Regions from separate parts of the Nostoc edaphicum CCNP1411 genome, predicted to be linked through region 2. Evidence: predicted binding sites of a transcription regulator. Region 2 holds the regulator's gene; the other holds the start of a gene.
The links. Region 2 encodes NtcA, which controls nitrogen genes in cyanobacteria. Its sites were predicted from a motif close to TNTGTANNNNNNNNTACANA; they were not measured.
Positions count from the first base shown of each region.

Region 1: a site for NtcA is predicted at 2,059-2,078, ahead of HUN01_RS14095 (SAM hydrolase/SAM-dependent halogenase family protein). Genes of this name have one in related genera too.

Region 1 is NZ_CP054698.1:2,798,010-2,801,428, forward strand. Features, by position in the region: gene aspS (aspartate--tRNA ligase) at 1-462, shown strand, start outside; gene HUN01_RS14080 (hypothetical protein) at 488-832, opposite strand; gene HUN01_RS14085 (GNAT family N-acetyltransferase) at 1,328-1,771, shown strand; gene pirA (arginine synthesis PII-interacting regulator PirA) at 1,844-1,999, opposite strand; gene HUN01_RS14095 (SAM hydrolase/SAM-dependent halogenase family protein) at 2,110-2,913, shown strand; gene HUN01_RS14100 (DUF2301 domain-containing membrane protein) at 3,061-3,419, shown strand, end outside.
Region 2 is NZ_CP054698.1:5,780,050-5,783,468, forward strand. Features, by position in the region: gene hisB (imidazoleglycerol-phosphate dehydratase HisB) at 1-189, opposite strand, end outside; gene fabI (enoyl-ACP reductase FabI) at 305-1,081, opposite strand; gene ntcA (global nitrogen regulator NtcA) at 1,461-2,132, shown strand; gene HUN01_RS27150 (DUF3084 domain-containing protein) at 2,300-3,419, shown strand, end outside.

The DNA of each region.
Region 1 (3,419 bases), 3.0 Mb from region 2:
CCAATGTTTGAGTGGAATGCTGACGAAAAGCGTCTAGAAGCATTGCACCACCCATTTACAGCACCGCATCCCGATGATTTGAGCGACTTAAAGACTGCACGCGCCCAAGCTTACGACTTAGTACTTAACGGCGTAGAAGTTGGCGGCGGAAGTCTGCGGATTTATCAGCGAGAAATTCAACAGCAAGTATTTGAAGCAATTGGATTATCTCCTGAAGAAGCACAAAGTAAATTTGGCTTTCTCTTAGAAGCATTTGAATATGGTACACCGCCGCATGGTGGCATTGCCTACGGTTTAGATCGTTTGGTAATGTTGCTAGCTGGAGAAGAATCTATTCGAGATGTCATTGCTTTTCCGAAGACACAACAAGCACGTTGTTTGTTAACAGATGCACCTTCGAGTGTAGATGCTAAACAATTGAAGGAATTGCACGTTGCTTCGACTTATAAACCAAAGTCTTAACAAAGCGCAAGGGGAGCACAGAAAGTTAAAGTAAGCCTTTATAGCTCAGTTCCTCTCTAACTATTCTGTTATGTTTATTATGCTCCCTTTGCCTTTCATCAATTGCTGAACTGTATTCTAATGGAGTCTCTAAACACTCTAAGTGTTCTTTTTCTCCATTTTCATAAATTATGATGTGACGATCATTGGTCATTCTATGCATAGCGTAAAACTCAAGGTACTCAGCATCATCTTTTATCCCAAAAATAAAATTTATCTTCCAACCAGATTGAAAAATTGAACCTTTCTGACGCTTTTGTATATTCTCTTCTGGCAAAGTAATTTTCCATTTAGAAAAATGTTTATTAAATTCATTTGTAATTACATCCATGTTTCACTCATTAGCCAAAGTCCTAGCATAAATCATAAGAGGTTGTTTGAAAAGTAGTTAGCTGTGATTTTAGTCACTTGTTGATTCCCCCTAACCCCCCTTAAAAAGCTACGGTGTATACACAAGTATGAAATAGCTGATTAACCAAGGGTTTACCCCACCCTAACCCTCCCCTTGCAAAGGGGAGGGAACTAAATTTTCTTGTTTCCCCCCTTGGCAAGGGGGGATTAAGGGGGGTAATTTGACTTGTGTATACACCGTAGCCTAAAAAAGGGGGGAACCGGAATTAAAGTCCCCCTTTTTAAGGGGGATTTAGGGGGATCTAGAACGTTTTGCTACCAGCAAGAGGACTTTTCAAACATACTCTAAGTAGGGTGGGCAATGCCCACCAATTACTTTGATTGAGAAAGCAAATATTTTTCTTGATTTCATCTCCCATTTCCCTTAAATTAGCAGTATTGGGTATAAACTGCATTGAAGTGATGAGGACACTCAATGGAAGTTTTCTTAGCTAATATTAATCATATTGAAAGTATTTCAGTACTATTTGATCGGTATCGTATTTTTTACAATCAGCCATCAAACCTTGAAGCTGCTAAAAAGTTTCTCAAAGAACGTTTCCAGAATAATGACTCGGTAATATTTGCAGCTAATGACAATGGAGAATTAGTTGGATTTACTCAGCTTTATCCCAGCTTTTCTTCAGTGTCAATGAAACGAATATGGATATTGAACGATTTGTATGTGGAAGAGTCGTATCGCCGCAAGGGAATTGCAAAGTTATTGATGAGTGTTGCGGAAAAATATGCACAAGAAAGTGGAGCCATTCGAGTAATTTTAGCTACTCAAATTTCTAACATAACTGCGCAAAAACTCTATGAAGCGCGAGATTACATTAAGAACGAAGAGTTTTACCATTACGCTTTACCATTGCAGTAGTGGCATGATTTGAAAAGAAAAAACCCGCCGTAGCGGGTTAAACAACAAAACTATGAACAATGAAAACTTGATTTAACTGGAATATCTCATTTCAGCTTCCAGTTGACGAATCAGCTGTTCGTCGCCTTTTGCTCTGGCTATTTCTAAGCGATGCTCTAGGCTTTTTTGAATATTCGCTCTGTGAGTTTCTCGTGCTTTGCTCACACTTTGTAGTCTATTTTGATTCATAGTGATTACCTGGTTTAATTTTTCACTTTATTGTCTTGTCTTCTTAACATAACATATATTTTGTAGCTGTTGCTACAGAAAATATATTTTTTATATAATTTTACCAAAATATGTCTAATAGACAGATAGATCAACAACCACCCGTGACTTTACTAAGCGATTTCGGCGATCGCGATGTTTATGTAGGCATAATGAAGGGAGTCATAGCCCAAATCAACTCCAGACTGAGGGTAGTAGACTTAACACACCAAATTCCGCCGCAAGATGTCGCAGCAGCCAGGTTTAGCCTAATGAATGCTTATCCCTATTTCCCAGTGGGGACAGTGCATGTAGCAGTAGTAGATCCGGGTGTGGGAAGCAAACGACGAGCGATCGCAGTAGAATTTGCTCAAGGGTTTCTCGTAGGCCCAGATAATGGTATATTCAGCGGCGTACTCAGTCAAAGTCCAGCGATCGCAGCCGTCGAACTCACAAATCTTAACTATTGGCGAACTCCTCAACCAAGCAAGACTTTTCACGGTAGGGATATCTTTGCATCAGTGGGAGCTAATCTTGCTAGTGGTGTGTCCCTCAAACAGCTAGGAAAAGAAATTGATCCAGCAAGTTTGGTCAAACTAGATATAGATAAGTGCAAGCAGACAACCAATGGTGTAGCGGGTTGCATTCAATATATTGACCACTTTGGCAACCTAGTCAGCAACATTCCAGAGAGTTACGTCCAAGGCAAAACTTGGTGTGTGCAAGCCGCCGGGTTGAATATACCAGGCTGTGAAACTTACAGTGATGTCAAGGTGGGAGAGATAATAGCTTTAGTTGGCAGTCACGGCTGGGTAGAAATTGCCATTAATCGCGGCAATGCTCACTCACAGTTACAGATTAATTTACAAGATGCTCTACAAGTCTTGTTTTTATAAGACTTTAATTGCAATAAAGCAACTGCTGAAAGACATAAGTTTAGAAATGGTGACATTAAGTTCGTTTCATTGCTCATAATAATAAAAGTAACCCTTGAGCAATTTCTTGTTGTACTCTACTAGAGAATCATAATTATATTCTTAACTATGACTACACAAACACTCTCAGCACCAGAAGTTTATCAAGGCCAGTTTGGAGAATTTACAATTACTCAGAGCGATCGCACTGGCGTAATTATCTACCGCGCTGGGTTAATGGTAGCAGCACTGAGCTTTGCCATCGGCAGCGCTTTGATTTTATTCAACAATAACCCGACCGTTTTCACCATACTGACACCTCTATATGCTTGTTTTAGTCTCGCCCTTGGTGTAAGTTTATTTACCATTCATATCTACATGGCATCACTGCACCGAACTTTGCAAGTTTTTTGGGCGATCGGTACTATCGCATCAGTGATATTGACAATCTCTAGTAGTGAACCTTTGGCTCTTACTGTTTATAATCA
Region 2 (3,419 bases):
CCCGTGGGAGGCAATTTGATGCAACATGTGATCCAAAAACGGAATGCCTGTTGCTGCTGTGCAAGTTCCTCTACCATCCAGGTTGATAGTAACTTGTACATTAGTTTCACCAGTGGTGCGGTGAACAGTGGCAATCCGAGAGGTTTCAGTTAAGCGATCGTAGTTTGAATTAATTTTGCTGATTTGCATAGGAAATAGGGCATGGGGAATAGGGCATGGGGCATGGGGAATGAAAAATGGACAAGAATTTTACTAATACTCAATTCCCAATGCCCAATCCCCAATGCCCCATGCCCAAATTATCTTACATTCCCATAATTTCATATCCTGCATCTACATACAGAATTTGTCCGGTAATCCCGCTGGACAAATCACTACATAAGAAAGCGGCCGTATTGCCCACTTCTAGCTGAGTGACGGTGCGTCGTAGGGGAGCTACTTCTTCTACATGATGAATCATATCTAAAATTCCACCCACTGCTGAAGATGCCAAAGTGCGGATGGGGCCTGCGGAGATGGCATTTACGCGGATATTTTGTGGCCCTAGTTCAGCAGCCAGGTAACGCACACTCATTTCTAACCCCGCCTTGGCAACTCCCATGACGTTATAGTTGGGGATTGCCCTAACACCGCCTAAATATGTCAGGGTGACGATGCTACCTCCCTCTGTCATCAGAGGTTTTGCTGCACCACTTAACTGCACCAGCGAGTAGGTACTAATTTCTAAGGCGGTGTTGAAACCAGAACGAGAGGTTTGGCTAAAATCTCCACTCAAATCATCTTTGCTGGCAAAGGCCAGACAATGAATGAGGATATCTAGCTTTCCCCATTGTTCGCGGATTGTCTCAAAGGTAGATTTAATTTGATCTTCATCTTGGACGTTACAGGGAAGAAATAAGCTGGGGTTGAGAGGTTCTACCAACTCCGCAACTTTTTTCTCCATCTTGCCGCGTTCATCCGGCAGGTAAGTAATACCCAGGTTTGCTCCAGCTTTGTGCAGTTGTTGGGCAATGCCCCAGGCGATCGAGCGGTTATTGGCAATACCTGTAACAAGGGCATTTTTTCCAGTCAGATTTAGCATAGAAATTGTTAATGCGATCGATCATTAGGAGCATACTAGAATCTGAGGCACGTTTTGTCTTTGTTTTATACAGGATTTGCAAAAATGAATATTGCTAAGGGTGTTTGCTGTGACAAAAATCTTGATTTTTTATAAAGATATTCTCAAGATTTCTTTATTTGTTCTTCAAAAAACCTTTTAAATACAGCTATTGGAACTACTTATCAACAATTAGTAGCTGAAAGGATCAAGAATTATGTATCATTATAAACAAAGAGTTATGAAGAGATTAGTTTGAGTATAGGAAAGTACAGAAAGGTTGACGGTGCTTTATTCATTTTTCGGGTGTATTCTTAGGTAATCAGTTTTTGTTTTTCCGGCATTGGGTAGGGGAAGGGAGATGATCGTGACACAAGATAAAGCCCTAGCAAATGTATTTCGTCAGATGGCGACCGGGGCGTTTCCGCCAGTTGTGGAAACGTTTGAACGCAATAAAACGATCTTTTTTCCTGGCGATCCTGCCGAACGAGTTTATTTTCTTTTGAAAGGTGCTGTTAAACTTTCCAGGGTGTACGAGGCAGGAGAGGAAATAACGGTAGCGTTGCTGCGGGAAAATAGTGTTTTTGGTGTATTGTCATTGCTGACAGGAAATAAGTCGGATCGGTTTTACCATGCGGTTGCATTTACTCCTGTGGAATTACTGTCAGCACCAATTGAACAGGTGGAGCAAGCACTCAAGGAAAATCCAGAATTATCAATGTTAATGCTGCGAGGTCTGTCTTCGCGAATTTTACAGACGGAGATGATGATTGAAACTCTTGCTCACCGAGATATGGGTTCTAGGTTGGTAAGTTTTTTGTTAATTCTTTGTCGGGATTTTGGCGTTCCTTGTGCAGATGGGATCACTATTGATTTGAAGTTATCTCATCAAGCGATCGCAGAAGCAATTGGTTCAACTCGTGTTACCGTTACTAGGCTACTGGGAGATTTGCGTGAGAAAAAGATGATTTCTATCCACAAAAAGAAGATTACTGTGCATAAACCTGTTACCTTAAGTAGGCAATTCACATAAAAACAATTGGAGAAAGGGGAATCGGCGCGTGTTCTATTTTGAAAAATGACACTAATAGCTAGAGGTAAATCAAAATTGAGTAATTTCAGCTATTGCCAATTTCCACTTCTTTCCAGACAATGCTTAAAAGTAGTAGGCTGTATCTGGAAGGATTTCGGTAGCTAAAGATGACCACCGGATACATCCTCATCGCTGCAATTTTAATTCTGGGAGGCGTAATTGCAACCGTGGGCGATCGCATCGGCACACGAGTTGGCAAAGCCCGCCTCTCACTTTTTAAGCTTCGTCCAAAAAACACTGCTGTACTGGTCACTATTTTTACGGGTGGCTTGATTTCAGCATCAACTTTAGGGATTTTATTCGCTGCTGACGAAGGCTTGCGAAAAGGAGTCTTTGAGTTAGAGGACATTCAAACAGACCTCAGACAGAAGCGGGAACAGCTAAAAACCGCAGAAACTCAGAAAAGTCAGGTAGAGAGTGAGTTAAGCCAAGCCAAAATTGCCCAAGCAAAGGCACAACAAGACTTGCAGGCAATCAACCAATCTTTGCAGGCGGCCAATGCCAAACAGAGGCAAACACAAGCTCAGTTGAATCGCACCATTAGTCAACAAGCCCAAACTCAAACTCAACTCCAACGCACTCAAGGTCAGCTAGAACAAGTTGTAACTCAGTACCAAAAAGCCATAGCTGAATTGCAAAGCGTTTACAACCAGAGAAAGGAGTTACAAGCGGCAGTTGAACTACTGAAAGCAGAACGTCAACGACTGTATGCTGAAGCGAAAAAAGCCATTGACGAAGCCAAAACAGCAATTGAAAAACGCGATCGCGAACTTGCAAACCGCCAAGAAGTCATAGAACAACGCGATCAAAAAATTGCTCAATTGGATAAACTGATTCAAAAGCGTAATCTCGAAGTTGCAGCGCGAGAACAAGTGATTGTCAAACGGGAATCTCGTCTTAAAGAATTGGAAGGACAACAGGAGCAACTAGAACAGGAAGTTGCAAGGCTGGAAAAATATTATCAGTCCTACCGCGATTTGCGTCTGGGTAAGCTGGCCTTAGTTCGCGGTCAAGTTTTGTCCGCTGCTGTAGTTCGTGTTACCCAACCTGCTGCTGCTCGTCAGGCAGTTGTACAACTCTTACAAGAAGCCAATCGCAACGCCAACCTGGAATTGAGTGAACCTGGTGCAAATCCTGCAAATGCAGAGCTAATACGCTTCACCCAGGAGAGGGTTGAGAAATTGAGCAAGCAGATTGAGGATGGTCAAGAATACGTGGTGCGAATTT